Regions from separate parts of the Kitasatospora herbaricolor genome, predicted to be linked through region 2. Evidence: riboswitches for the same ligand, from Rfam matches in the RefSeq annotation. Region 2 holds a riboswitch; each other region holds the start of a gene.

What was found. A riboswitch is a leader RNA that binds a small molecule or an ion and turns the genes downstream of it on or off. The one in region 2 is predicted to bind S-adenosylmethionine.
Positions count from the first base shown of each region.
Region 1: another riboswitch for S-adenosylmethionine. It lies ahead of thrC (threonine synthase); the one in region 2 lies ahead of J2S46_RS30285 (helix-turn-helix transcriptional regulator).
Region 3: another riboswitch for S-adenosylmethionine. It lies ahead of J2S46_RS11970 (aminotransferase class V-fold PLP-dependent enzyme); the one in region 2 lies ahead of J2S46_RS30285 (helix-turn-helix transcriptional regulator).

Region 1 covers NZ_JAUSVA010000002.1:5,183,914-5,193,618, reverse strand. Annotated here, with positions in the region: gene J2S46_RS23095 (cold-shock protein) at 1-49, opposite strand, end outside; gene J2S46_RS23090 (MoaD/ThiS family protein) at 663-941, opposite strand; gene thrC (threonine synthase) at 973-2,274, opposite strand; SAM riboswitch class I at 2,292-2,425, opposite strand; gene J2S46_RS23080 (glucosyl-3-phosphoglycerate synthase) at 2,605-3,636, shown strand; gene J2S46_RS23075 (alpha,alpha-trehalose-phosphate synthase (UDP-forming)) at 3,675-5,144, shown strand; gene otsB (trehalose-phosphatase) at 5,128-5,994, opposite strand; gene J2S46_RS23065 (DUF3263 domain-containing protein) at 6,096-6,323, opposite strand; gene J2S46_RS23060 (cupin domain-containing protein) at 6,448-6,807, shown strand; gene J2S46_RS23055 (extracellular solute-binding protein) at 6,907-8,175, opposite strand; gene J2S46_RS23050 (DeoR/GlpR family DNA-binding transcription regulator) at 8,366-9,160, opposite strand; gene J2S46_RS23045 (ROK family protein) at 9,472-9,705, shown strand, end outside.
Region 2 covers NZ_JAUSVA010000002.1:6,918,593-6,928,297, reverse strand. Annotated here, with positions in the region: gene J2S46_RS30290 (type I polyketide synthase) at 1-3,723, opposite strand, end outside; gene J2S46_RS30285 (helix-turn-helix transcriptional regulator) at 3,892-6,993, opposite strand; SAM riboswitch class IV at 7,278-7,390, opposite strand; gene J2S46_RS30280 (glycosyltransferase family 2 protein) at 7,781-9,469, shown strand; gene J2S46_RS30275 (acyltransferase family protein) at 9,485-9,705, shown strand, end outside.
Region 3 covers NZ_JAUSVA010000002.1:2,661,066-2,670,770, reverse strand. Annotated here, with positions in the region: gene qcrA (cytochrome bc1 complex Rieske iron-sulfur subunit) at 1-185, opposite strand, end outside; gene qcrC (cytochrome bc1 complex diheme cytochrome c subunit) at 182-988, opposite strand; gene ctaE (aa3-type cytochrome oxidase subunit III) at 1,175-1,795, opposite strand; gene J2S46_RS11980 (response regulator) at 2,234-2,659, shown strand; gene trpD (anthranilate phosphoribosyltransferase) at 2,958-4,034, shown strand; SAM riboswitch class IV at 4,171-4,288, shown strand; gene J2S46_RS11970 (aminotransferase class V-fold PLP-dependent enzyme) at 4,339-5,718, shown strand; gene J2S46_RS11965 (Lrp/AsnC family transcriptional regulator) at 5,784-6,065, opposite strand; gene J2S46_RS11960 (rhomboid family intramembrane serine protease) at 6,172-6,987, opposite strand; gene J2S46_RS11955 (hypothetical protein) at 7,191-7,448, shown strand; gene J2S46_RS11950 (NYN domain-containing protein) at 7,640-9,178, shown strand; gene J2S46_RS11945 (C40 family peptidase) at 9,545-9,705, shown strand, end outside.

The sequences.
Region 1 (9,705 bases), 1.7 Mb from region 2:
AGCCGTAGCCCTTCTCCGCGTTGAACCACTTGACGGTGCCCTGAGCCATTCCGAACTCCCCTAGTGCTGTGCTGGCCCTTCACGGATCCCGCAGGTCGCGGGCCCGGGTCTGGTTTCGAGGCCGGCCCGGGGAACCCCCCCTGAGCGCAGCCGTGCACGCCGCAGTTGCCCGTCCTGGACCACCGGAGGGTGGCCCGTTGGGCGGGTGAATGCGTCGACCGCGGCTGAATGTATCCGTATCAACGCCCTCTGCAACAGGCCCAGCTGCCGGGAATTCACGGCGCCCGCGGGGGAGCGATTCAGGATGGATGCGGAGAAATTCGGCATTTCATGCCGGGCATACCGGACGAATTGCGCAAATCGCAGCAGGAATTCTGACACCTGCCTGACATGTTTCACAGGCACGACACAAGCGCCGGTCTCAGCGACCGGACCGGCAGGGTCGTACGGGACGCCCACGGGGGCGGAGATCCGCCGGCGGGGGAGGGGGCCCGGTCATCGGCTGTCGGACACTTTACTCCGCCACGGGCGGCCGAATTCCCACCCCTGTGCGGCGAGCCGCCTCCACGACCGGAGAATCGCATTCCGGACGTGAAGGCGGCTCGGGGGTGCGGGGCCTCACCCGGGCGTCCCGGGCGGGTCCGGCGCGCGGCCGGTCGGGGTCAGCAGCCGCCGGCCACCGCGGGGATGATCGAGACGCTGGCGCCGTCCTTGATCTCGGTCGCCAGGCCCTCGGCGAAGCGCACGTCGTCGTCGTTCACGTAGATGTTGACGAAACGGCGCAGCTTGCCCGTGTCGTCGAGCACCCGGGCGGCGATGCCGGCGTGGTTCTTCTCCAGGTCGGCGATGACCTCGGCGAGGGTCGCGCCCTCGGCGGCCACCTCGGCGGCGCCGCCGGTGTAGGTGCGCAGGATGGTCGGGATGCGGACGTTGGCGCTCATGGCGGTCGCTCTCCTAGCGGGGTGGGGGGGATCAGGCGGACGCGAGGCCGGCCGACCGGAAGGACTCCAGGGTCGGGCGGATGGTCGCGGTCAGACCGGCATCGGCCACCGCGTCCAGGGTCTTGAGGCCGTCGCCGGTGTTGATCGCCACGGTCTCCTTCGACGGGTCCAGCTGACCGGTCTCGACGAGCTTCTTCAGCACGCCGATGGTCACCCCGCCGGCGGTCTCCGCGAAGATGCCCTCGGTGCGGGCCAGCAGCTTGATCGCCTCGACCACCTCGGCGTCCGTGACGTCCTCGACGGCGCCGCCGGTGCGGCGGGCGATGTCCAGCACGTACGGGCCGTCCGCCGGGTTGCCGATGGCCAGCGACTTGGCGATGGTGTCCGGCTTGACCGGGCGGATCACGTCCCGGCCGGCCTTGAAGGCGGCGGAGACCGGGGAGCAGCCCTCCGCCTGGGCGCCGAAGATCTTGTACGGCCGGTCCTCGACCAGGCCGAGCTTGATCAGTTCCTGCAGGCCCTTGTCGATCTTGGTGAGCTGGGAGCCCGAGGCGATCGGGATCACGATCTGCTCCGGCAGGCGCCAGCCCAGCTGCTCGCAGATCTCGTACGCCAGGGTCTTGGAGCCCTCGCCGTAGTACGGCCGCAGGTTGACGTTGACGAACCCCCAGCCCTCGCCGGCCGGGTCGCCGATCAGCTCCGAGCAGAAGCGGTTCACGTCGTCGTAGTTGCCCTCGATGCCGACCAGCTCGCCGCCGTACACCCCGGCCATGACGACCTTGCCCTGCTCCAGGTCGTGCGGGATGAACACGCAGGACTTGAAACCGGCCCGGGCCGCCGCCGCGCCCACCGCGCCGGCCAGGTTGCCGGTCGAGGAGCAGGAGAGGGTGGTGAAGCCGAACGCGCGGGCCGCCTCGATGGCGCAGGCCACCACGCGGTCCTTGAAGGAGTGGGTCGGGTTGCCCGAGTCGTCCTTGACGTGCAGCTGGGCGGTGAAGCCCAGCTCGCGGCCCAGGTTGTCGGCCTTCACCAGCGGGGTCCAGCCCGGGTTCAGGTTGGGCTTGGAGGCGACGTCGGCGGGGACGGGCAGCAGCGGCGCGTAGCGCCAGATCGACGCCGGGCCGGCCTCGATCCGCTTGCGCAGCTCGTCCGCGCCGGCCGAGCCGAAGTCGTACGCGATCTCCAGCGGGCCGAAGCACTCCAGGCACGCGAAGCTCGGGCCGAGCGGGAAGCGGGTGCCGCACTCGCGACAGGAGAGTGCGGTGGCGGGGCCGAGGTCGACGGAATCGGTCACGTCTGCGGCGCCGGGGGCGGTGTTCGCGGTGATAGCCATGATGGCGGAGGCCTCTCTCCTCATCTTCCCCATGACGCGGGCGCGCCACAGGACGGAATTGGCACCTGTCCCGCCAGGGCCGCCGAAGCCGCCGTGCGAGAAGGTTGCCGGGACGTCGACGGGCCGTTCCCTCAGTCCCTCTGGATGAGCTCTGTGAAGTTGTGGTCCTGCTCAGCGGGCGACCCCGGCGTGCGAAGGTCTAAGCGCTGTACGAAGACTGTATCCGAAGGCGTCAACCGCCAAGCGGTCCGTCCGCCACGCGAGATGCCCGAGCGAGCGGACCGCCCCACCCGACCCGCGCCGCCGAGGCGCCCCAGCAAGGAGTGTGCCGTGCCTGCCGAGCTGCCCCCCGCGCTTCTCCCGGAGGTGGCGTCCTGGCTGCGCCGCCGGTCCTGGAGCGCGGCCGACCGACCGGTGCACAGCCTGCTCGCCGCCAAGGAGGCGGCCGGCCGGGCCGGGACGATCAGCGTGGTGCTGCCCGCCCTGGACGAGGAGTCGACCGTCGGGGCCATCGTCTCGGTGATCCGCCGGGAGCTGATGGAGCGTCTGCCGCTGGTCGACGAACTGGTGGTGGTCGACTCCGGCTCCGCGGACCGCACCGCCGAGGCGGCCGCCGAGGCCGGCGCCCGGGTCGTGCACCGGGACGCGATACTGCCCCGGCTGCCGGCCGAGCCCGGCAAGGGCGAGGTGCTCTGGCGCTCGCTGCTGGCCACCTCCGGCGAGATCGTCTGCTTCGTGGACGCCGATCTGCGCGAGTTCGACCCGGCCTTCGTCTCGGGCATCGTCGGCCCGCTGCTGACCGACCCTGGCATCCAGCTGGTCAAGGCGATGTACGACCGGCCGTACGAGCTGCCGGGAGCCGGCGAGGGCGGGGACGCCACCATCGACCCGGTCGGCGGCGGCCGGGTCACCGAACTGGTCGCCCGCCCGCTGCTCAACCTGCACTGGCCGGAACTCGCCGGTTTCGTCCAGCCGCTGGGCGGCGAGTACGCGGCCCGCCGCTCGTTGCTGGAGCGGCTGCCGTTCCCCACCGGCTACGGCGTGGAGCTCGGGCTGCTGGTGGACGCCCTGGAGGCGGCCGGCCTGGACGCGCTCGCCCAGGTGGACGTGGGCGTGCGCCACCACCGCCACCAGGACAGCCAGGCGCTCGGCCGGATGGCCGCGACCATCTACCGCACCGCCCTGGAACGGCTGGACCGCACCCACCGGCTCAAGGCCTCCGCCGACCTGGTGCACCCGCTGCTGACCCAGTTCACCCGCACCGGCACGGGCTTCACCGCGCACAGCCACCCGGTCGGCGCGCTGGAGCGCCCGCCGATGCACACCGTCCCGGAGTATGTGAGCCGTCACAGCGGGTACTAGGAAGTTTGGCGGTGCCGGACCACGGCAAGGTTCCCATCATGGGCGATCTCACGACGGCACGTTCGAGTCCGACCGGCAGCGCCCCCGTCCTGGTGGCCTCCAACCGTGGTCCGGTGTCCTTCAACCGCCAGGAGGACGGCACCCTGGCCCTGCGCCGGGGCGGCGGCGGCCTGGTCTCCGGGCTCTCCGCCATCGACGACCCCTCGGCGGTCTGGGTCTGCGCGGCGCTCGGCGAGGCCGACCGGGAGGCGGCCCGGCAGGCCCCCGACGGCCGGCTGGACCGCGCCGGGCACGAGGTCGGCGGGCAGGCCGTCCGGATGCTGGACATCGACCCGGAGACCTTCGCCCGGGCCTACAACGGGGTCGCCAACTCCACCCTGTGGTTCGTCCACCACCTGCTGTACGCCACCCCGACCGAGCCCGCCTTCGACGCGGGCTTCCGCACCGAGTGGCAGGCCTACGAGGCCTACAACGCCGCCTTCGCCGACGCGCTCGCCGCCGAGGCCGCCCCGGACGCCGCCGTGCTGGTGCAGGACTACCACCTGTCGCTGGTGCCCGCGCTGCTCCGGGCCCGCCGTCCGGACCTGCGGATCGGCCACTTCTCGCACACCCCCTGGGCCCCGCCGGACTACTACCGGATGCTGCCGGACGACGTCGCCGAGGCGGTGCTGACCGGCATCCTGGGCGCCGACCGGGCCGGCTTCCTGACCCGCCGCTGGGCGCTCGCCTTCGCGGACTGCTGCGCGGACGTGCTCGGCGCCGAGGTCGACCGCGAGGCGCTCACCGTCACGCACGCGGGCCGCACCACGGCGCTGGGCGTGCACGCGCTGGGCGCCGACGCCGACTTCCTGCGGGAGCGCTCGCACCGGGCCGACGTCGAGGAGCGGCTGGCCGCCCTGCGGGCGGCCGTGGGCGGGCGCCGCACGATCGTCCGGGTGGACCGCACCGAGCTGAGCAAGAACATCGTCCGCGGGCTGCTGGCCTACCGGCACCTGCTGCGCACCCGCCCCGAGTGGCTGGACCGGGTCGTCCACGTCGCCTTCGCCTACCCCTCGCGGACCGACCTGGCCGAGTACCGCGCGTACACGGCCTCGGTGGAGCGGATCGCCGGCGAGATCAACGAGGAGTTCGGCACCGAGGACTGGCAGCCGCTGATCCTGCACGTCAACGACGACTTCCCGCGGTCCCTGGCGGCCTACCGGCTGGCCGACGTGGCGCTGGTCAACCCGATCCGGGACGGCATGAACCTGGTCGCCAAGGAGGTGCCGGTGGTGTCCGACGCGGGCTGCGCTCTGGTGCTCTCCCGGGAGGCCGGCGCCTTCGCCGAACTCGGCGAGGACGCCGTCACCGTCAACCCGTACGACGTGATCGCCACCGCCGAGGCCCTGCACAGCGCCCTCACCATGCCCACCGCCGAGCGCACCGAGCGCACCAAGCGGCTGGCCGCGGCGGCCACCGCGCTGCCGCCGCAGCAGTGGTTCCTCGACCAGCTCACCGCGCTGGGCTGACCTCCGGGCCGTCCGTCAGCCGCCGCACCAGCGCCTCCACCAGCCCCACCACGCCGGCCGGGCCGGGGACCACCAGGTCCGCCCGGTCGGCGAGGTCGCGCACGGGGGCGTCGCCCACCGCCCCGCTGCAGACCAGCAGCCCCGGCACGCCCTCGGTACGGCCCTTCTCCACCGCCGCGAAGGCCGCCAGGTCACCCAGGTCGTCCCCCGCGTACAGGACGCCGCGGGCGGCCCGCTCCCGCAGGAAGCCGCCGAGCGCCGCGCCCTTGTCGACGCCCGGCGGGCGCAGCTCCAGGACGAGGCGCCCGGGCTCCACCATCAGCCCGTGCTCGGCGGCCAGCGCGGCCATCGGCTCCCGGAGCAGCTCCAGGACCTCCTCCGGGGCGTCCGCCCGGCGGGTGTGCACGGCCAGCGCCCGGCCCTTGTCCTCCACCCAGGTGCCGGCGCCGGCACCCAGCTCCGCCAGCCGGCCCGGCAGCAGCGCGCGGACCTCCGCCACGCCCGGGTGCGGCGCGGGCGCCCGCACCTCGCCGCTGGCGGCCTCCCAGCGCTCCACGCCGTACTGGCCGAGCACGACCAGCCCGGGCACCCGCGCGAGGCCGCCGTACTCCACCGCCAGCGCGGCCGGCCGGCCGGTCACGACCACCACCGAGCCCACCAGCGGCGCCAGGGCGGCCAGGGCGGCGGCGGCGCGGGGGTGGGCCCGGGCCGCGGCCGGGTCGGGGACGATCGGCGCCAGCGTCCCGTCGAAGTCGAAGGCCGCGACGGCCCCGCCGGGGTCGGCGAGCAGCGCCGCCAGCCCTTCGCGTCCAGCAGCGGTAACCGGCTCCGGCAACTCGGTGATGGCCATGCTCCGACCCTACCCAGGGCCCCGCGCGGCACACCGCGCAGCGCGCGGGCGCTCCCCCGGCGGGCCGCCGGGGGCGGTCGGCGGCGGGCCGCACGCCTGCGTCAGCGGGCCTCGCGCTTGCGTTCGCGGATCCGGCGCAGCCGGTTGACCAGCAGCGGGTCCCGGGCGAGCGCCTCCGGACGGTCGAGCAGGGCGTTCAGCAGCTGGTAGTAGCGGGTGCTCGACAGGCCCAGCTCCTCGCGGATCGCCCGTTCCTTGGCGCCGGCCGTCCGCCAGGGGCGGGCCTCCAGTGCCAGGACGGCCAGGTCGCGCGCTCCGAGTTCGGCCACCGCCGCCACCTCCGCATCCGTCCGGCCGGGCCCGCGCCGGGCCCTACGAGGTGTCATTCTCCCCCGGCGGTCCGACACACTGTGGCGCCCCCGCCGGCGGGGGCGGCCGGGTTAGCGTCGGGGCATGACCGACAGCTTCGCCGTGCACATCCCGAGCGCCGAGCTCGAACCCGACCCGCTCGACCCCGCCCAGATCGTCTCCGGCACCCCCGAGGTGTCCGGGAAGGTGCTCTGGGAGTCCGAGGAAGGCCGCCAGCTGCGCGGGATCTGGCAGATCACCCCGGGGGTGGTCACCGACACCGAGGCCGACGAGCTCTTCGTGGTGCTCAGCGGCCGGGCCACGATCGCCTTCGAGGGCGGCCCGACGCTGGAGGTGGGCCCGGGCGACGCCGCGGTGCTGCACGCCGGCGACCGGACCACCTGGACGGTGCACGAGACGCTCCGCAAGGCGTACGCCCTGACCCTGGCCCGACCCCTGGCCTGACCCCCTGGCCTGCTCTCGTCCCGAGCACGGCCCGACCTCGTCCCGCCCCTGGGCCGGCCCGCCGCCCGGCCGGCCCAGGCCGGATCAGGGGCCCGGCCGTCAGCGGACCCGCTTGGCCTCCGCGACCGCCGCCTCCTGCAGCCCGCCCAGCACCTGCTTGGCATCGCCGGTGACCGCGTGCCCGATCTCCTTCTTGATCTTGCTGCTGACCTGCTCCCAGGCGGGGTCGCCGAGCGGGTAGAAGCTGGCGTTCGGCAGCACCGCGAGGAACTGCTTGAGGTCCTCGTGCTTCCCGTTGCTGCTCATCTCCGCCAGCGTGTCCTGGGTGACCGGCAGCAGGTTGTACTTCTCGTCGAACGCGAGCGTGTTCTCCTTCGAGTACACGAAGTTGAGGAGCTGCTTGATCTCCAGCTTGTGCCCGTTCGCCTTGAAGGCCATCATCCAGTCGGCCACCCCGAGGGTGCCCGTCTTCCCCACGCCGTCCTTGCGCGGGATGGCCGCCGTGCCGAAGTCGACCTTGGCGGCGGTGGCCTTGCCCAGCAGCGAGGGGTGGCCGTTCAGCATCGCCACCTTGCCGGTCGCGAAGTCGTTGAAGGCGGTCTTGCGGTCGACCGTGCCCGGGTCCGGGTAGGTCAAGTGGGAGTCGACCAGGTTGGAGCGCAGCCAGCTGAAGGTGGCCAGGTTCTGCGGACTGTCGATGCTGTAGTTGCCGACGTCGTCGGAGAGGGCGCCACCGCCGCTCATCGCCCACATCATCGATTCGCCCTGGGCCTCCTCGGGCCCGAGCGGCAGCGCGTACGGGGTCACCCCCGGCACCTTCGCCTTGATCTTGTCGGCGTCCGCCTTGAGCTCGGACCAGGTGGCCGGCGGCGCGGTGATGCCCGCCTTCTGGAAGATCGCCTTGTTGTAGAAGAACACCCGCGAGGAGGAGACGAAGGGGATGCCGTACTGGGTGCCGAGCACCTGCCCGGCATGGGCGAAGCCCTCGCTGATGTTGGCCTGGGTCTCCATCGAGAGCACGTCGGCGGCGGGGTAGAGCCGCTTGGCGGCGACCTGGTCGGCGAAGCCGCCGGTCTGCACGAGGTCGGGCGAGGAGCCGCTCTTGATCAGCTCGGCGACCCGCTTGTCGATGTCGTTCCAGCTGACCACCTCGACCTTGACCTTGATCTTGGGGTTGGCCGCCTCGAAGCGCCGGGCCAGGTCCTCCCAGTACGGCCTGGAGCTGGTCGCCTCGTCGTCGCCGTAGTCGGCGGCCACCAGCTTCAGTGTCACGTCGGAGCCCGAGGCCCCGCCGCAGCCGGTCAGCAGCAGCGCGCCGACGACCGCCGAACCGATCAGCCGGAAGGACCCGTGGGCACGCCTGTTCACCGCGATGTACCGCCTTCTTCGGGGGAGATTGGCGGTAACACTCCCAAAGCGGACTCCCAGAGGTCCAGACCTCACGGAGGTAGTTATCGAAGTGCCGGATCACGTTGCAGCACGCGCAATGGCAATCAGGTGATTCGGGACAGAACACCCGTCCGTCCGTTCGGGGTTCGGACGGTCGTCGCACCGGGGTTCAGGCCGTGATCACCTGCACGCCGGCCTCGGTGAAGGCCGCGGCCAGCTCCTCGTCCACCTCCGCGTCGGTGACCAGGGCGGAGATCCGGTCCAGCCCGCAGATCCGGGCGAAGACCCGGCGGCCGAGCTTGGAGGAGTCGGCGACCACGACCACCCGGCGGGCCCGCTCGGCCAGCAGCCGGTTGACGCTCGCCTCACCCTCGTGATGGGCCGTCGCACCGTGCACCACGTCGACCGCGTCGACGCCCAACACCGTGACGTCGAGGGTCAGTTCGTCGAGGACGGCGTTCGCCAGCGGGCCGATCAGCTCGTAGGACTGCGGCCGGGCCACCCCGCCGGTGACGACGATCTTCACCTGCGGACGGACCGTCAACTCGTTGGCGATGTTGAGCGCGTTGGTGACGATGGTCAGCAGCCGGCCCGGCGCGCCCTCCGCGCGCTCGACCAGCTCGGGGCGCACCGCCAGGGCGCGCGCCACCTCGGTGGTGGTGGTCCCGCCGTTCAGGCCGACCACCTCGCCGGGGGCGATCAGGGCGGCGGCGGCCGCGCCGATCCGCTGCTTGGCGCCGGCGTGCCGGGCGGTCTTGTAGCGCAGCGGCAGGTCGTAGGAGACGTTGTGCGCCACGGCGCCGCCCCGCGTCCGGGTGACCATCTGCTGGCGCGCCAGCTCGTCCAGGTCGCGGCGGATGGTGGCGGCCGAGACGTCCAAGGCCTGGGCGGCCTCCTCGACGTCCAGCCGGCCGTTCTCGGCCAGCAGCTCCAACAGTGAGTTCCACCGCTCGTACCTGGACACGCGCCGCTGCCCCTCCTCCGTCCCCGCCGCGCGCGATCACGCGGGCGGGGCCAGCCTCGCACATTCCGGCGCCCTGGGGGCCTGCCCTGCCGCACGGACCGCCCGACTGCCGCGGGGAACCGGCGGGGCACGGGGGGCTCGACGGTGCTCACGGGGGTACACAGAGGTTCGCGGGGGCACGGCCGGCAGCCGTGCAACTCACCACAAATCACCCGAGCTGCCCGCAGAGCGACAAATCTCACTGGTCCAGGGGCTGACCAATAGCCCAACTGGACTAGACCTCTCCGACCTGACCAAGGAAACTGTCCACCGTGAAGCACGTCATCGCACTCGATGTAGGCGGCACCGGCATGAAGGCCGCGCTGCTCGCCCAGGACGGCTCCGTGCTGTTCGAAGCACGCCGACCGACCGGGCGGGAGCACGGCACGGACGCCGTGGTCACCGCCATCCTCGACTTCGCCGCCGACCTGGCGGACGAGGGGCGCGGCCGATTCGGCAGCGACCCCCTCGCCGCGGGCGTCGCCGTCCCGGGGACGCTCGACGAG
Region 2 (9,705 bases):
GGCCGCGAAGGGCTTGCAGCGGCCGTCGGCGGCCAGGCCGCGCTGCCGGCTGAACTCGGTGAACATGCCCGGGCCGGACATCACGGTGGCGCCGCCCGCGAGCGCGAGGTCGCACTCCCCCTGGCGCAACGACTGCGCGGCCAGGTGCATCGCCACCAGCGAGGAGGAGCAGGCGGTGTCCACGGTGATCGCGGGCCCCTCCAGGCCGAGCACGTAGGCGAGCCGGCCGGAGGCCACGCTGGTGAGGCTGCCGGTGAGGGCGTGGCCCTCGTGGCCCTCCGGGGTCTCGTGCAGCCGGGGGCCGTAGTCCTGCGGCATCACGCCGACGAAGACGCCCGTCCGGCTGCCGCGCAGGTCGGCGGGGGCGATGCCGGCCCGCTCGGTGAGCTCCCAGGCGGACTCCAGCAGCAGCCGCTGCTGCGGGTCCATGGCGGCGGACTCGCGCGGGCTCAGCCCGAAGAACGCGCCGTCGAAGCGGTCGGCGTCGTACAGGAACCCGCCCTGGCGGGTGTACGAGGTGCCCGGCCGCAGGCCCTGCGGGTCGTAGAGGGCGTCGAGGTCCCAGCCGCGGTTCTCGGGGAACCCGCCGATCGCGTCCCGGCCCTCGCGCAGCAGCTCCCAGAGCGCCTCGGGGGTGTCGGCGCCGCCCGGCCAGCGGCCGCTGAGCGCGACGATCGCGATCGGGTCGTCGTCCGGGGAGCCCGGGGTGCCCGGACGGGCGGAGGTCTTCGCAGCGGCGTCCGGGCCGGCGGACAGGCTGTACAGGTGGGCACCGACCGCGCGGGGGGTGGGCCGGTCGAAGGTGAGGGTGCTGGGCAGGTCGAGGCCGGTGGCGGCGGCCAGCCGGCCCCGGAACTCGACGGCGGAGACCGAGTCGAAGCCGAGGTCCTTGAAGGTGCGGTCGGGGTCGACGGCCGCGGCGGAGGCCTGGCCGAGGACGAGCGCGGCGCTGGTGCGGACGGCCTCCAGCAGGGCGCTCTCGCTGAGGCCGGCCGGCGCGGCCGGCTGTCCGGGGCCGACGGGGTCGGTGCCGACGGCGGGCAGCTCGGCGGCGGGGGCGGCGGTCGGCGGCGTACCGCCGGGGCCGGCGGCGATCCAGAGCCGGCGGCGCTGGAAGGCGTAGGTCGGCAGCGCCACCCGCCGGGCGGCTGGGCCGTAGAAGCCCGTCCAGTCCACCGTGCCGCCCTGCGCGAACAGGTCGGCGACGGCGCGGTGGAACTGCGGCAGGCCGCCGTGGTCGCGCCGCAGGGTGCCGGTGACCGCGGCCGCGCCCTCCAGGATCTGGCCGAGGCCGACGGTCAGCACCGGGTGGGCGCTGGCCTCGACGAAGGCCAGGTGGCCGTCGGCCCGGGCGGCCCGGACCGCGCTGCTGAGTTCGACGGTCTGCCGCAGGTTGCGGTACCAGTAGTCGGCGGTGAGCTCGGTGGTGTCCAGCAGCCCGCCGGTGACGGTCGAGTAGAAGGCCGTCCGGCCGGCCCGCGGGCGGATCCCGGCGAGCAGTTCGGGCAGGGTCCGCTCCAGCGGCTCGACCTGCGGCGAGTGGGAGGCGTAGTCGACGGGGACCAGCCGGACCCGGACGCCCTGCTCGCGGTAGCCGGCCAGCAGTTCGTCGAGCGCCTCGCGCTCGCCCGAGACCACGGTGGCCGAGGGCCCGTTGACGGCCGCGATGCCGATCCGGCCCTCCCAGGCCCCCAGCGCGGCCCGGACCTCGGCCTCCGGCAGCGGCACCGAGGCCATCCCGCCCGAGCCCGGCCGGGCCAGCCCGGCGATGGCCCGGGCCCGCAGCGCGACGACCGCGGCGGCGTCCTCCAGCGAGAGCCCGCCCGCCACGTGCGCGGCGGCGATCTCGCCCTGCGAGTGGCCGATCACCGCGTCCGGACGGACCCCGGCGGACTCCCAGAGCGCGGCGAGCGAGACCATCACCGCGAACAGCGCGGGCTGCACCACGTCCACCCGCTCCAGCGAGGGCGCGCCGGGCCGGCCGAGCAGGACCTCGGTCAGCGACCAGCCGGTGTGCGGGGCCAGGGCGGCCTCGCAGGCCGTCAGTTTGTCGGCGAACGCCGGTGCGGTGGCGAACAGTTCGCGGGCCATGGCGTCCCACTGGGAGCCCTGGCCGGGGAAGACGAAGACCGTCCGGCCGGCCTGCCGCGCGACGCCCTGGACGAGGTTCAGGGCCTGCCCTCCCTCGGCCAGCGCCCGCAGTCCCTCGACCAGTTCGGCCCGGTCGGCGCCCGTGACGGCGGCCCGGTGCTCGAAGGCCGTCCGGGTGGTGGCCAGCGAGTGCCCGAGGTCGACCGCGTCCGGGCCGGGGTGCTCGGCCACCCGGTCGAGCAGCCGCCCGGCCTGCGCCCGCAGCGCCTGCGGGCTGCGGGCGGACAGCGGCCACAGCAGCGGGCCGCCCTCGGCGCCGGGCGCGGCCGGCCGGGCGGCCGGCCCTTCGGCGACCACGACATGGGCGTTGGTGCCGCCGACCCCGAAGGAGCTGACACCCGCGATCAGCGGCGCCTGCTCGTCCGGCCACGGGCCCGACTCGGTCCGCACCCGCAGGGCCAGCTCGTCGAAGGGGATCGCCGGGTTGGGCGTGGCGAAGTTGAGGCTGGCCGGCAGCCTGCGGTGACGCACGCTCAGCACCGTCTTGAGCAGGCCGACGATGCCGGACGCGCCCTCCAGGTGGCCGACGTTGGTCTTGGCCGAGCCGACCAGCAGCGGCCGGCCGGGCTCGCGGCCCGCGCCGAGGGCGGCGCCGAGCGCGGCGGCCTCGACCGGGTCGCCGACCTGGGTGCCGGTGCCGTGCAGCTCGACGTACTGGACCTGGTGGCCGGCCACCCCGGCCCGCTCGACGGCGGCCCGGACGACCGCCTCCTGGGTGGGCGCGCCGGGCACGGTCAGCCCGTCGGTGGCGCCGTCGCTGTTGACCGCGCTGCCCAGCAGCACGGCCTGGACGTCGTCGCCGTCGGCCAGGGCGCGGGCCAGCGGCTTCAGCACCAGCAGCACCCCGCCCTCACCGCGGGCGTAGCCGTTGGCACGGGCGTCGAAGGTGAAGCAGCGGTCGTCGGGCGAGAGCGCGCCGAAGCGGTCGACGGTCAGCGTGCTGTCGGGCGCCAGGTTGAGGTTCACCCCGGCGACCAGCGCCAGTTCGGACTCACCGCTGCGCAGGCTCTCCAGCGCCAGGTGCACGGCCACCAGCGAGGAGGACTGGGCCGAGTCGACGGTCAGGCTCGGCCCGCGCAGGTCCAGCGCGTAGGAGACCCGGTTGGCGATGATGCCCCGGTTCAGGCCGGTCAGGGTGTGCCGGGTGACCGCCTCGGGGGCCTGCGCCACCAGGGTGGCGTAGTCGCTCGCGATCGAGCCGACGAACACCCCGGCGGGACGGCCGGCCAGGCTGCGGGGCAGGACGCCCGCGTCCTCCAGCGCCTCCCAGGCCAGTTCGAGGACGAGCCGCTGCTGGGGGTCGGCGGCGGCGGCCTCTGCCGGCGAGATGCCGAAGAACTCGGGGTCGAAGGTGCCGACCTCGTCGAGGAAACCGCCGGCGCGGGCCGGCTCGCCCTCGGCGAAGCGACCGGGCGGGAAATCACCGACCGCGCCGGCGCCCTCCTCCAGCAGTCGCCAGAAGGCCTGGGTGTCGGGCGCTCCGGGCAGGCGGCACGCCGATCCGATGACGGCGGTCGCTGTCGCGAGCACGGTTCCCGGCAAGGACGGGTGCAACTGTTCCTGGCGCGCCATCGTGAGCTTCCACCTCTGAGAAAGGGTTCTTCCGGCGCTCCTCAGTCTGGTGATCAGTGCCCTTGCCGCTAACCCCTAGCGGGCCCCTGCGGGACCCCTAGCCATGGCTAGGGGTCCCGCAGGGGCCCGCTCCCCGCCCCGCTCCCGGGGCGTCCCGCGACCGGTCGGCTACCCGGCCAGCTCGCCGCCGAGGTAGGGAGAGTAGCGGAGATCGACGCGCCGGCGGACCCCGAGCTTGCGGTAGACCCGGGTGAGGTGCTGCTCCACCGTGCTGACGGTGATGTACAGCTTGCGGGCGATCTCGCGGTTGGTCAGGCCGTGGGCGGCCAGCCCGGCGACCCGGCGTTCGGCGTCGCTGAGCCGGTCGGCTCCCTCCTCCGGCACACCGGCGGCCCGGACGGCGCCCCGGTCGACGGCCCGCTCGGCCGGCCGGTCCGCCGGTTCGGCCGGCAGCGACCGCGGACCGCCCGGGCGGGCGCTCTGCAGCCCGCCGGGCCTGGCCCGGCGCTCCGCCGACCTGGCCAGGCCGAGCTCCCCCTGGACCCGGTGGGTGGCGCTCAGTTCGCCCAGCGCGGCGGCGAGCTGGGCGCCGTCCCCGGCGTCCTCCAGCGCGGAGACGGCCCGCTCCAGCAGGCCCGTCCGCTCGGCCGGCTCCCCGGCCGCCGCCCTGGCCCGCAGCGCCATGCCCCGGACCCTCGAATACCCGGCCGGCCCGAGCGCGGCCAGCTGCCGGTCGGCCAGCGCGAGCGCCGACCGCCGTCGCCCGAGGGCCAGTTCGGCCCGGGCGGCGCCGATCCGCCAGGGCACCAGGCCGGGCAGGTGGTCGATGTCCCAGCGGGCCATCAGCTCGCCGCAGGCCCGGAAGTCGGCCAGCGCCTCCTCGGGCCGGCCGACGGCCAGCAGGTGACCGCCGCGGGCGTAGAGGTAGTGCAGGCCGGCCGGGGTCTGGAAGGTCTCGGCCGGGACGGCGAGCGCCAGGTAGCGCGCGGCGTCCTCGTGCCGGCCGAGGGCGGTGCGCACCGAGATCATCGTGGACAGCGGGTAGCCGACCGCGACCCCCCAGCCCTCGGGGCGGATCCGGGCGAAGGCCGCCCGGGCCGCCTCCTCTGCGGTCCGCAGGTCGCCCTGGCGCAGCGCGACCTCGGCCCGCAGCGCCGAGAACAGCGCGTGCCAGGTCGAACTGCAGTTGGCGGCGGCGGTGCGGGCCGCGATCGGCTCGCACCAGCGGGCCGCACGGTCCGCCCGGTCCGCGTAGACCAGCACGGTCAGCGCGGAGGTGAGCGACTCCACCGAGCCGCCGCCGAGCCGGCCGTCCCGCAGGATCCGCTCGGCCTTGAGCACCGACTCCTCCGTCGGCAGCCCGGCCAGCAGCCCGCCCAGGACGGCCAGACCGTCCGCCGCCGCGCCGGCGGACGGCCCGGGGACCGGCTGCGGGAACAGCGACCGGAACCAGTACCCGAGCCAGGAGCGCAGCTCACGCAGGCCGGCCAGCTCGGCGCCGGCCGGCTGAGCGGCCTGGAAGCGCTCCAGGGCGGCCGTGCCCTCCGCGACCCGGCCGTGCCAGAACAGGTAGCGGACGGCCTTCAGCTCGCGCCGCGCCGCCGCCTCGGCGGACTCCGCCTCGGTGCCGGGCAGCCAGGGCACGCACTCGATCCGGACCGGCTCCTCGGCCTGCTGCCCGGGCGTCCAGGCCGGGCCGGCCGCCCACGGCAGCACCACCGGGGCCGGGGCCGGGTGCGTACCGGCCGGGCCGGGGGCCGCGCCGTCGGCGGCGGGGACGGGCACCGGACCGAAGCCGGAGGGCGACGGCGGCACCGGGTGGAGGGCCGCCGGCTGGAGGGCCGGGCCGGCGACGGCCGGCCGCGGCGGTCGCTGCGGCGGGACGGACGACATCCAGCCCTGCGTCCAACCGGCCTGCCCGCCCGGGCCGTCCACGGCGGCCGGCCCCTCCGGGCCGCCGATCGCGTCGATCCCGACCGCTCCGCCGATCGCGTCCGCGGCGCCTTGGCCGGCCGGCAGGCCGGCGCCGCCGAAGCCGCCCGGACCGCCCGGGTCGCAGTCGCTGAGCATCTCCTCCAGGGTCCCGCCGAGACCGGCGCTCCCGGTGGCCGGCGCCGCCCACGGGGCGCGGACGTGGCCCTCGGCCGAGCGCAGCTGCTCGGCGACCCGGGCCGCGGACGCGCCGGAGGCCCGCAACAGCTGGGCGGCCCGGTGGTGCAGCGCCGCCAGCTCCTCCGGCTTCATCGCGGCCAGCAGGTCGCCGCCGCCGGTCGGGTGCCGGAACCCGCCCTCGTGGAACAGCCCGGCGGAGTGCAGCAGGTAGGAGGCCCGGGACAGCGACTGCGGCGCCAGCAGCAGCAGCTCGGCCAGCAGCTCGGGCTCGCCGGGGCGGCCGAGCACGGCGACGCCACGGGCGCAGCGCAGCGCCAGCGGGTCCATCCGGTGCAGGCAGTTCATCAGGCCCCGGCGGTAGCTCTCCCCCACCACCAGTTCCTGCCGGGCCCCGCTCGGTTCCTGGTCCTCCAGCAGGGCCTGGACGAGCAGCGGGTTGCCGCCGGTCAGCGCGTGCGTCTCGGCCGTCAGCCGCAGGGCGGCGTCCGCGCCGAAGCGCTCGTGGAGCAGCTCGGAGAGCAGTCCGGCCGGGAGCAGCCCGAGCCGGACCCGCTCGTGGTGCGGCTGGCGGGCCAGTTCGACCTCGAAGAAGGGGTTCGGCGGCGTCATCGTCTCGCGGGAGCTGAGCACGGTCAGCACCCGGGCACCCCTGGTCCGCCGGACGAGGTAGAGCAGGAACTCCAGCGACTGCACGTCGGCGTCCTGGCGGTCGTCGACGGCGAGCAGCAGCGGGGCGCGTTCGGCCAGCCGCAGGACGAGCGAGCAGAGGCCGTGCAGGGCGCGCGGGGTGAGCCGGGGGCCTGCCTCGCCGGCCGGCCCCTCGACGCCCTCCTCCAGCAGGTGCGCCACCTCGGCGTCGGCGGCGGCGTCGAGGCCGGCGCTCTGGAACAGCTGGTGGACGATCCCGAACGGGAAGTCCTTCTCCAGCGGCGAGCCGGCCGCCGACAGCACCCGGACGCCGTGGTCGGCGGCGGCCTCGGAGAAGACGTGCAGCAGTTCGGTGCGGCCCGTCCCGACCGCGCCGCAGAGGGCGACGACGCCGCCCCGGCCGCGCAGGGAACGGTCCAGGGCGTGGCGCAGCAGCCGGAACTCGTCGTCACGGCCTGTGGGTTCGGATCGGTGGACAAGACGCGCGGCACGCGCGGGGGACGTGAGCATCCGCTCTCCTGGAGCAGGGCGCACGACCGGGCCGCGCAACGCTGCGCTGCCCGTCGTACGAGAGGCCGGAAACGAGGTGCGTCACCGGCCGGCCGGAGCCCGGGGCCGTGACACGCGAACCGAACCGCGACCCCCGGTGGGGGTCCGGCCGCAGGGCCTCAACGACAGAGCGAGCTGGCACTGCGGACGAGGTCGACAGCCAACCTGGCCACCAGTCTGAGCCGAACGGCACGGCTGCCGTGCACGCGCTGCATGACCGTCTCCATCCCCCTGTGTACCCGGGGTTCCTGTGCTTGCGACATGACACCCATGTCACCCGGCTTATCCCCGGCGGCACCCCGCCACAGTGGAGGGTTGCCAGTCAGCCGGCCGGGGCCCAAAGCTGACATTCTTCGCCGGTCCGAGTGTACGAATCCCGAATCGGCCCCGTCAATCGACGTTCGGTCACACCCCGTCACGCAACAGTGGTTTGACCCGGCGGAAACACCGTCGGCGCGACATCCCCGGGCGAACCGGACACCGGCCCGCCCGGGCGTACGCCGCGGGGGCGGCGTCGGGCGCCGGAAGGCCCCCGCCGGGCGGCCCGGGGCGCGGAAGTTGGACGACTGTTCACCCGGCCGCGGCCTGCCGATCCCCCGTGCGCACCGGCCCGGCGCTGAAATGATCACTGTCCGCGCACGGCGGTGGCCGAATGCCGTCCCGCTCCGCGACCGGTGGTCCAATGGTCTATACCAATTGAGGTACGGTTCCCCCAGGATGCTGTCGGACCAGCGGCTGTGGGGGCCCTATGACTGTCCATCACCTTCCTCAACCTCCCTCCGATCAGGAGCTCTACTGGTATTTCGGACCGCAGCGCCGCTGGGTGCTGATCTGCACCTCGCTGGCCTTCGTCTTCACCGCGGCGACCATGCTCACCTTCTCGCTGCGGACCCCGGCCCTCTGGGCCTTCCTCGCGGTCCTCGTGCTCAACCTCGCCGCGCTCGCCCTGTCCTCCGTCAACAGCCTGCGCCAGCGCCGGCTCACCCGGCAGTCGCACGAGGTGCTGGTGCACGCCTGGCAGCCGGCCCGGCTGCCGGACGTCGACCTCTACCTGCCGACCTGCGGCGAGCCGCTCGACGTCCTGGAGAACGCCTACCGCGCCGTCTCGGCCGTCGACTGGCCGGACGCGCTGACCGTCTGGGTGCTGGACGACGGCGACCGCCCGGAGGTGGCCGGGCTGGCCGCCCGGTACGGCTACGAGTACGTCGTGCGGCCCGACCGCGGGCACCTCAAGAAGGCCGGCAACCTCAACCACGCGCTCACCCTGAGCACCGCGGAGTTCATCGCCATCCTGGACGCCGACTTCGCGCCCCGGCCGGACTTCCTGCGGCACCTGGTGCCCTACTTCGCCGACCCCGGCACCGGCATCGTGCAGAGCCCGCAGTGCTTCGACACCGACGAGACCATGAGCTGGATCCAGCGCGCCGCCGGCGCCGCCCAGGAGTGGTTCTTCCGCTGGATCCAGCCCTCCCGCGACGCCAGCGACGCCGCCATCTGCTGCGGCAGCAACGCCGTCTACCGGCGCGCCGCGATCGACGCGGCCGGCGGCTTCGCCCGGCTCGACCACAGCGAGGACCTGTTCACCGGACTCGCCCTGTACGAGAAGGGGTTCCGCACCCTGTACGTGCCGGTGCTGGTCGCCAAGGGCACCTCGCCGGACAACCTCGCCGCCTTCGTCAACCAGCAGTACCGCTGGGCCATGGGCAACCTGCACCTGCTCGGCACCCCCGAGCTCAAGCGGATCCGGGCACCCTGGCGGATGCGGCTCTGCTTCTACGAGGGCGTGGTCGGGTACCTGACCACGGCGGTCAACATCTTCGCGGCCCCGCTGCCGCCGCTGGTGATGATGTACCGGTACCCGGACGAGATCCGGCCCTGGCACGTCCTGCCGCTGCTGGCCCCGCTCTGGCTCTGGCACGTGCTGCTGCCCCGGATCAGCCGGACCCGCTGGCGGGTCGAGGTGATCCGCTCCAACGTCCTGATGAGCGTGGCCGCCGGCGCCGCCTTCTGGCACACCCTGCGCGGCCGCAGCGCGGCCTGGGTGCCCACCGGCGCGGGCCGCGCCAGGCCCGGAGGGCTGGCCCGCCGGGTGGTCCTGGTCGCGCTCGGCTGGCTCTGCCTCTCGATCGGCGCGGCCGCCGCCGGCCTCGCGCTGGCCGTCGCCCGCAACGGCTGGGAGCCCAACTGGGGCCTCGGGCTGTACCTCGTGGTCCAGTGCCAGATCGGGGTCCCGCTGATCCGCGACCTGGTCGCCGAACTGCGCCCCGCCGCCCCGGCCCGGGCCGCCGCGCGCCAGGCCGCCCGGGCCGGGCGCCCCAGGGGCCGCGGCATGCTGCCCCGGCGCTGGCCCGAGGCCTCGGCCGCCACCGCCACCCTCGTCCTCACCGCCCTGCTCGCCTCCGGCTGGGTCAGCCCGATGCTGCCCTGGCTGGGTTGAAAGATGGTCGCACCGATGTCCTCGACCGTGGTTCCGGAGCTCGCTCCGCAGACCCTCACGATCCCCGGCCCGCCGCCCGGCGGCGCCGGCTCCCCCGGCGCCTCCCCCGGCCGCACCGGATTCCGCCCCGACATCGAGGGCCTGCGCGCGGTGGCCGTCCTCGCGGTACTGGCCTTCCACGCCTCCGTCCCCGGCCTGGCCGGCGGATTCGTCGGCGTCGACGTCTTCTTCGTCAT
Region 3 (9,705 bases), 4.3 Mb from region 2:
ACGACGAACATCAGCGAGACCTGGCGCTCGGCGCGCTTGGCCGCCCGCTCGTCGATGTCGGTGCGACGCGGTTCGTGGGCCGGGAGGCCCGGGTCGGCGAACGGGTCACCGTGCGAGGCGACCTCGTGCTGCCCTGCGGAGCCGTGCGACTCCGGGAGCTTGTCTTCTGACATGTCGTGGCTCATGACTTCCGGGCCTTGGTGGTGTGGGCGGCGACCCAGATCGCGACCGCGATGAGAACGCCGAGACCGAAGATCCAACCGAAGAGACCCTCGGTCACCGGACCGAGGCTGCCCAGGGTCAGACCGCCGGGGTTGGGCTCCTCGTTGAGGTTGCGGACGAACGCCACGATCTGGCGCTTCTGCTCCTCGGGCATGGTCGTGTCCGGGAACGAGGGCATGTTCTGCGGGCCGGTCTGCATGGCCTCGTAGATGTGCTTGGCCTCCACGCCCTCCAGCGAGGGGGCGTACTTGCCCTGGGTGAGGGCACCACCCTGGCCGGCGAAGTTGTGGCACTGGGCGCAGTTGGTGCGGAACAGCTCGCCGCCCGCGGCCACGTCGTCCGGGTTGGTCGAGGTGTACTGCTTCTCGGTCGGCGCCACCGGGCCCGGGCCGAGCGACGCGACGAACGCCGCGAGCTGGTCGATCTCGTGCTGGGTGTAGATGTTCTTCTTCTTCGGCACCTGGGCGCCGGGCTGCTGGGCCGGCATGCGGCCCGTGGCGACCTGGAAGTCGACCGCGGCGGAGCCGACGCCGACCAGGCTCGGACCGTCACTGCTGCCCTCGCCGTTGAGGCCGTGGCAGGAGGAGCAGCCGACCGCGAAGAGCTTCTTGCCCTCGTCGATCGCGAGCGACTGCGCGGCGGTGTCGGCCTGCGCCTTCTCGGCGGGCGCGAACGCGGCGTACAGCCCCCCGGTGGCCGCCAGGGCGAGAAGTAGGACGACCAGCGCCGCCAGTGGGTGGCGCCGTCGTGCGGAGAGCTTTTTCACGGAATAACCCCGGTGTCAGGATCTGGTCGACTGGTGGGTGCGCCCGGCGGCCGGTCTGGCCGGAACGGCAGGCTGCCTGTCTAGGGCTGCGCGCGCGGTCGGTCGGTGGGTGCGTCGTTCACCGGCAGCAGGGTCGTCTTCGGTGAGGGCGCCCCGCGGCCGGCGGCCAGCGACCTGATCAGCTGGTTACTTGATCAGGTAGATGGTCGCGAACAGGCCGATCCACACGACGTCGACGAAGTGCCAGTAGTACGACACCACGATGGCGGCCGTGGCCTGCTCGTGCGTGAAGCGCTTGGCAGCGTACGTGCGCCCCAGGACCAGCAGGAAGGCGATCAGACCGCCCGTCACGTGCATACCGTGGAAGCCGGTGGTCAGGTAGAACACCGTGCCGTACGGGTCGGAGGACAGCGACAGGCCGTCCTTCTTGACCAGCTCGGTGTACTCGAAGATCTGGCCGCCGATGAAGATCGCGCCCATCACGAAGGTGATGACGAACCACGAGCGGAGCTTCTTCACGTCACCGCGCTCGGCGGCGAAGACGCCGAGCTGGCAGGTCAGCGAGGAGAGCACCAGGATCGTGGTGTTGACGGAGGAGAAGGGCACGTTGAGCGCGTGCGCCTTCTCGCTCCAGAACTCCGCCCCCTTCACGGAGCGGAGAGTGAAGTACATCGCGAAGAGGGCCGCGAAGAACATCAACTCGGAACTCAGCCAGACGATCGTTCCGACGCTGACCATGTTCGGCCGGTTGACCGATCCGTGCGCGTGCCCGGTTTCTACTGCTGTTGCTGTCGCCACGACGGACATTATGTCGGTCCCTTATTCCGTCTTCACGCCGGGGGGTCTCCCTCGGAGTGTCCGGTGCGTGCGATATGCCCCGTTGAGGTCCGAGAGCGGGTCCGGCGGGGCGGTCGGCGCGGCTATGTCCGTTTTCTGACGGTTGTTCGGGCCCCCCGGCGCCCTCCGGAGGGCCCCGAGCACTCCTTTGCCCTGCGTGTCGGGGGCCCCGCGGCCCACCGGGTCGGCTAGCGGGTCCGCCGTACGGGTGGTCTTCGTGCGTCAGGGTGACGCGGTGCCCCCGGGCGGGTGACGGTTCAGCGCGGCGCCTTGGAACCGGCGCCGTCCGGTCCGCCCGCCGATCACTGCGGGCCGGATCGCGCGGGAGGGGCTCCACGGCGGGTGATCGGGAGTAGCATCCGGAGCAGGTGGACGTGGTCCGGATCACATCTGAGGGAGCAGGGCCCCATGGCGCACACGACCGACGAGACGCTCACCGTCCTCGTCTACAGCGATGACCGCAACACCCGCGAGCAGGTGCGGACGGCCCTCGGCCGGCGCCCGGCCGCGGACCTTCCCGAACTCGACTACCTGGAATGCGCGACCACGCCCGCCGTGCTCCGCGCCCTGGAGAAGGGCGGCGTGGACCTCTGCGTCCTGGACGGCGAGGCCGTCCCGGCCGGCGGGCTGGGCCTGGGCCGCCAGCTCAAGGACGAGATCTACGGCTGCCCGCCGGTGCTGGTGCTGATCGGCCGGCCGCAGGACTCCTGGCTGGCCGCCTGGAGCCGGGCGGACGCCGCCATCTCCCACCCGGTGGACCCGGTGGCGCTGGCCGAGGCCGCCGCCACCCTGCTCCGCAACCGGATCGCGGGCCGGACCCCGGCCACCCACTGACGGACCGGGCCCGGTGCGCCCCGCGCCCGGCGCCCCCGTACGGTCGGCGCCCGCCGCCGTACGGGGGCGCCGGGCGCCCTGGCGTCCGCCCCCGCCGGCCCGGCCCGGCGCTCCCGCCGCGGGCGACGGCCCGGCGCCGCTCCTGCGGCACGTCCGTGGGTACTGCCGCTGCGGCACCGCTGTCTCAGTACTAGAGAAGAGGGGCGCGGGCGTGGGCTGCCCTGCCGCGCCGCTGGATAGGCTGGCCTCCTGGTTCCCGGAGCCCTTCCGGCGACACTGACGAGAGCTGGAGTCAGCCATGGTGAACGCGCACCCTGCGAACGGCGGCAACGACCCCGTGCAGGTGGTCCGCGTCTGGCCGGATCTCCTGTCCGCACTGCTGAGGGGCGAGGACCTCACCCAGGACGACACCGCCTGGGCGATGGACCAGATCATGAGCGGCGAGGCCAGCCCCGCGCAGGTGGCCGGCTTCATGGTGGCGCTGCGGGCCAAGGGCGAGACGGTCGACGAGATCACCGGCCTGGTCGACGCGATGTACGCGCACGCCGAGCCGCTGCACATCCCCGGCCCGGCCGTCGACATCGTGGGCACCGGCGGCGACCGCGCCAAGACCGTCAACATCTCCACCATGTCGGCGATCGTCGCGGCCGCCGCAGGTGCCAAGGTGGTCAAGCACGGCAACCGCGCCGCCTCCTCGGCGAGCGGCTCCTCGGACGTGCTGGAGAAGCTCGGCATCAGCCTCGACCTGAGGGCCGCGCGGGTGGCCGACATCGCCGAGGAGGTCGGCCTGACCTTCTGTTTCGCGGCGAAGTTCCACCCGGCGATGCGGCACGCCGCGACCGCCCGGGCCGAGCTCGGCGTACCGACGGCCTTCAACATCCTCGGCCCGCTCACCAACCCGGCCCGGGTGACCGCCCACGCGGTCGGCTGCTTCGACACCCGGCTGGCCGGGCTGATCGCCGGCGTACTGGCCCGCCGCGGCTCGACCGCGCTGGTGTTCCGCGGCGACGACGGCCTGGACGAGCTGACCATCTCCACCACCTCCCGGGTCTGGATCGTGCAGGGCGGTGTGGTCACCGAGACCTCCTTCGACCCGCGCGAGGTCGGCATCGAGCCGGTCGGCATCGAGGCGCTGCGCGGGGCGGACGCCGCCTACAACGCGGACGTCGCGCGCCGGCTGCTGGCGGGGGAGCGCGGGCCCGTCCGGGACGCCGTGCTGCTGAACACCGCGGCCGCCCTGGTGGCGCTCGACCTGACCGGGGCACCGCTGGCCGAGCAGCTGGCGGCCGGGATGGCGCGGGCCGCCGAGGCCGTCGACTCGGGCGCGGCGCAGGCCCTGCTGAAGCACTGGGCCGAGGCCAGCAGCCGGCGCTGACCGCCGGCGCCGAGGCGTCCGAGGCCCGCGGAGCGACGCTCCGCGGGCCTTCGCCGTGCCGGCCGGAGGCCGCCGCCCGTCCACATGCCGGACTCCTGTTTGACCATCAGGCGGGCGCCACCTAATGTTTTCGCCAGGTCATGAGTGACAGCGACAAGCCCCAGCTTGCTGTCCGGCAACCCTCCGTCCGTGGCGGGGTGCCCTGGGTGAGGACCGGGTCACGCGGCAGTCCGTCCGCGTGGCAAGCGCGGACCACCGGCGTACTCGCACTCCCGGGGTCCTGACCTCAGAGGAGTGCACTCCCATGTCTGTGACCACCGATCTCTGCGCCCCGCTCGCCGTCCTCGGCCACGACGTCCAGGTCCCGCTGGTCAACGGCGAGAAGGTCGCCTACGCCGCCCTGGACTACGCCGCCAGCTCCCCAGCGCTCCAGCGGGTCTGGGACGACGTCGCCGCCTACGCCCCCTACTACGGCAGCGTGCACCGCGGCGCCGGCTACCTCTCGCAGCTGTCCACCGACCTGTTCGAGCAGAGCCGCCGCACCGTCGGGGAGTTCCTCGACCTGCGCGAGGGCGACCAGGTGGTCTTCACCCGCGCCACCACCGACTCGCTGAACCTGCTGGCGGGCGCCCTGCCCGCCGGCACCCGGGTCTTCGTCTTCGAGACCGAGCACCACGCCTCGCTGCTGCCCTGGCGCCGCGAGGGGGTCGCCGTCTCCTACCTGCGGGCCCCGCGCTCGCACGCCGAGGCGGTCGCCGCGCTGGACGAGGCGCTGGCCGGCGCGGGCGAGGGCCCGAAGCTGTTCTGCGTCACCGGCGCCTCCAACGTCACCGGCGAGCTGTGGCCGGTCGCCGAACTCACCCGCACCGCCCACCGCCACGGCGCCCGGGTCGTCCTGGACGCCGCCCAGCTCGCCCCGCACCACCGGGTCTCGGTCCGCGAGCTGGACGTGGACTGGGTCGCCTTCTCCGGCCACAAGCTGTACGCGCCGTTCGGCTCGGGCGTGCTGGCCGGCCGTCGTGACTGGCTGGACGCCGCCGAGCCGTACCTGGCCGGTGGCGGCGCCACCCGCACCGTGGCCCGCGAGGTGGACGGCTCGGTCGCCGTCGAGTGGAACTCCGGCCCGGCCCGCCACGAGGCCGGCTCCCCGAACGTGATCGGCGCCTACGCCATCGCCGCCGCCTGCCGGGCGCTGAGCGAGGCCGGCTTCGACGCGCTGGAGGCCCGCGAGCAGCAGCTGATCGCCCGCCTCAAGGCCGGCCTGGCCGAGATCCCCGAGGTCAAGGTGCTCAGCCTGTTCGGGGACACCCCGCTGCTCACCGACGTCGCCCGGGTGGGCGTGGTCTCCTTCGTCGTCCAGGGCTGGAACAGCTCGCACTTCTCGGCGGCGCTCTCCGCCGAGTACGGCATCGGTGTGCGCGACGGCCTGTTCTGCGCCCACCCGCTGGTCCGCACCCTGCTCGGCGGCGAGGAGGCCCCGCCGTCCGAGTGCGGCGCGCCGGAGGCCTCGCTGCCCGGCGAGCGCAGCCTGAACGCGATCCGGGTCAGCTTCGGCGCCGGCACCCCGGACGAGCACCTGGACCGGTTCCTGACCGCCGTCCGCGAGCTGGTCACCGACGGCGCCGCCTGGAGCTACCGCAGCGAGGGCGGCCGTTGCGTCGCCGACACCCGCCGGGCGGGCTGAGCCCGGGACCGCTGCCGGGAGCGGCCGGGGAGCCCGGCCGCTCCCGGCAGCGCCGCGTCTCCCCGCTACTCGCCCAGGCCGAGGGCGAAGGCGGCTTCGAGGTCGTGCTGGGAGTAGGTGCGGAAGGCGATCTGGGTCTCGGTGTGCTCCACGCCCGGCACCTTGTTGAGCTGACCCGGGATCACGTCGGCCAGGTCGTCGTGCCGGCGGACCCGGACCATCGCCACCAGGTCGTAGCCGCCGGTCACCGAGTAGACCTCGCTGACACCCTCGATGGCCGTGATCGCCTCGGCGATCTCCGGGATGCGGTCGACGCTGGTCTTGATCAGGACGATGGCGGTGATCACTCTGCTGCTCCTTTGTGGGGTGCGGCCAGCGTAGCCGCCGCCCCGCCCGGCGTCAGTCCGCCCGCGCGGGCCGGCGGGCACCGCCCCGGGCCCGGCGGCCGTCGGCTCAGCCGGCCCGGTGCGGGCCGGGGCGCCGGGGCGCGTGCGCACGGGCGGCCCAGGTGAGGAGGAAGCCGGCGCTGAAGCCGATCACGTGCACCAGGTACGCCACGCTGCCCGGGCCCGGCGGCTGCCCGCCGCCGTCCAGGCCGGTGGACCGCACCGACCACCACTGCAGCGCGAACCAGAGGCCCAGCACCAGCCAGGCGGGGAAGCGCAGCGGCAGGAAGAGCAGGAGCGGCACCAGCGTGGTCACCCGGGCCTTCGGGTACAGCCGCAGGTAGCCGCCGAGCACCGCCGCGATCGCCCCCGAGGCACCGATCAGGACCCGGTCCGAGCCCGCCGAGTGCGCCTGAGCCAGCGCGTAGCCGTAGGTGGCGAGGGTGCCCACCGCCAGGTAGAAGACCAGGAAGCGGACCCGCCCGAGGCGCTCCTCCACGCCGGCACCGAAGACGTAGAGGAAGAGCATGTTGCCGAGCAGGTGCAGCCAGCCGGCGTGCAGGAACAGCGAGCTGAGCACCGACAGCGCCGGTGACTTGCCCGGGGTTGGCCCCACCTCGCAGCCCGGCGGCTGGACGATCCGCCCGGCCGCCAGCGGGCGGTGCTCCAGCAGCTCGGCCGGCACCGCCCCCCAGCGCTGTTCGAAGCGCTGCTCGGCGCAGACCCGGGCCTGCCCGGTGCCGTAGACCGGGTTGAGGCCCGCCGCCGGGCCGAGCAGGAACACCAGGGTGTTGAGGGCGATCAGGGCGTAGGTGACCACCGGCGCGGGGACGGCCGCACGCCCGTCCCGCGCGCCGGTGTGGTCGAGGACCGGGATCGCCATGCCGGGGAGCATTCCTCGCGGGCGCGGCGGTGACACCGCGCTGTACTGCGAGTGGGTGACCGGGGCCGCTCCGGACCGGTGGCGGGCGAAGACGGCCCAGGCAATAGGCTTGGGGCGGGCATTCCCCGCCTCCCGCCGCCGACGCCGGGCCCCGGGGGGAGCGCCTCCCGCCCAGACCAGGGAACCGCCGAGAGGACCCCCCGATGACCGTCCCCGCCCTGACCGCTGAGACCCGCTGGCGCTGCACGCTGTGCGGCAACCTGACCCGCTTCGACGTGACCCGCACCGCGAAGGTGGTCGAGTACCTGCACTTCGACCTGGCGGGCGACTCCAAGGTCGAGGAGACCGAGGTGCTGGCCGAGACCGTCGAGTCGGTGCGCTGCCGCTGGTGCAACGCGGTGGACCAGGTCGAGCTGGTGGACCGTCCGGGCGCCGAGGCCGAGGCAGCCGACCAGGCCTGACCGGGAGGCCGGGGCCGGTCACCCGGCCCCGGGCCCGCCGCCGCCCCGCCCACCGCCGGCCCCGGGCCCCGCACCCGGGCCCCGGCGGGCCGTGCACCCCTCAGCCGCGGGAGTGTGGCGTGGCGCGGGGTGGGGCACCGTACAGGGACAATTGCAGAGAGCGGTGAGTTTCAGGGCAGCGGCAGCCGGCCGTGAGCACTCCGCAGAACAGGATCGGAGCCGAGGACGTGGTGGACGCAGCGAGGGAGCCCGCCGGACCGCAGGGGCAGCAGCCCGCTGTGGACGCCCGGCCCCCGGACGCGGTCGAGGCCGTCCCGGCCGGTGCTGAGACCACGGACGGGGACAGCGCCCCGGACGCCGGTGCCGGGCGGGCCGAGGACGGAACGCCCGCCGGCGAGGGCGACGCCGACGAGCGGACGGGCGAGCAGCTCGACCGCCCGCTGCCCGAGGGCGTCCGCCGCCGGGTGGTCGGGATCGCGGCCGACGCCCTGGGCGGCCTGCCGGTCGCCGAACTGCCGCTCTCGCTGCGCCAGTACGCCAAGTTCACGCCGGCCCGGCGGGCCAAGTACGCGGCCACCGCGCTGGCCGCCGCGCTGGAGTCGGAGCCCGCGTTCCGGGTGCGGATAGCGGACCGGTTGCGGCTGGGCCAGCCCGACCTGGTGAAGGCGCTGGAGGCCGGCACCGTGCCCGGCGCCGCCGACCCGATGGACGTCGCCACCGCCGCCTACCTGCTGCGCCCGCACGGCTGGGCCCGGCTGGTCGAGCAGGCCGGGGAGCTCGCCGAGCGGGCCGGCGCCGAGGGCGCGGCCGCCGAGTCGGCCCGGCTGGCCGAGAAGCTGCAGGCGGAGCTGGCCGAGCTGCGGGCCGCCGCCCGCAACGACCTGGAGCGCCAGCGCGCCGAGTCGGAGAGCGTGCGCAAGGAGGCGGAGTCGCTGCGCAAGAAGGTGCGCTCGCTGGAGAGCGACACCCGGCGGGCGCAGGCCGAGACCCGCAAGCTGGCCGCCGAGCTGGAGGCGCTGCGCGCCGCGTCGACCGCCGAGCGCAGCGCCGCCGACGGCGAGGCCCGGCGGCTGAAGCACCGGATCTCCGAGCTGGAGACGGCGGTCGAGCACGGCCGGCGCTCGGCCCGCGAGGGGCGCAGTGTGGAGGACATGCGGCTGCGGCTGCTGCTCGACACCGTCCTGCAGTCGGCGCAGGGGTTGCAGCGGGAGCTGGCGCTGCCGGTCGCCCGGATCCATCCGGCCGACCTGGTGGAGGCGGTGGAGCCGGCCTCCGCCTCGCCGCACGACGTGGCCCGCCGGGCGCTCGCCGAGGACGATCCGGCGCTGCTGGACCAGCTGCTGGCGATCCCGCAGGTCCATCTGGTGGTGGACGGCTACAACGTCACCAAGACCGGCTATCCCTCGTTGCCGCTGGAGCAGCAGCGGATCCGGCTGCTCGGGGGGCTGGCGATGCTCGCCCAGCGCACCCAGGCGGAGGTCACCTGCGTCTTCGACGGCCAGGACCTCGACGTCCCGGTGATCATGGCGCCGCCGCGCGGGGTCCGGGTGCGCTTCAGCCGGACGGGGGAGACGGCGGACGAGCTGATCCGCCGGCTGGTGCGGGCCGAGCCGCAGGGGCGGCCGGTGGTGGTGGTCTCCACCGACAAGGAGGTCGCGGACGGCGTGCGCAACGCCGGCGCGCGCCCCGTGGCGTCGGTCCTGCTGCTCAACCGGCTGGGCCGGGCCTGAGCCGGCCGGCCTGCTGCCCTGCTGCCCTGCTGCCCTGCCGCTTGCCGCTTGCCGCCTGCCGCCTGCCGCCTGCCGCCCTCCCGCGCTGTCCGCGATCAGTGCGGCAGGCGCGACCGGGGCAGCGCGGAGGGCTCCGGGCGGCGCGCGGGCCGGCCCGCGCGCCGGGTGTGGGTCGGCCTGCCTTGACAGCTGGTCAGGGCCTGGACGGCGGGAGTGTGTGGATCAGGTGAATTTCCGGCCGAGGCTCCACGTTGGTGGCCCGGCGGGAGTGGCGGAATGCGCTGATCTTCACTAGGGTCTGGCGTCAAACCTATTTTCCGGATACTCACTCGTTCGGGTGAGCCCGCAGGAAGAAGGAGCCGGTCCTTGGCCTCCCACCGCCGTCCGAAGCAGCCGAGCCGCGCGCGGGTGACCGTGCTCACCGCTGCCGCCGCGACCGCGGTCGCCCTGTCCGCCCAGATGAGCGCGCACGCCGCGCCCACCACGCCCTCCAAGAAGGAGGACGTGAAGGCGCAGATCGACAAGCT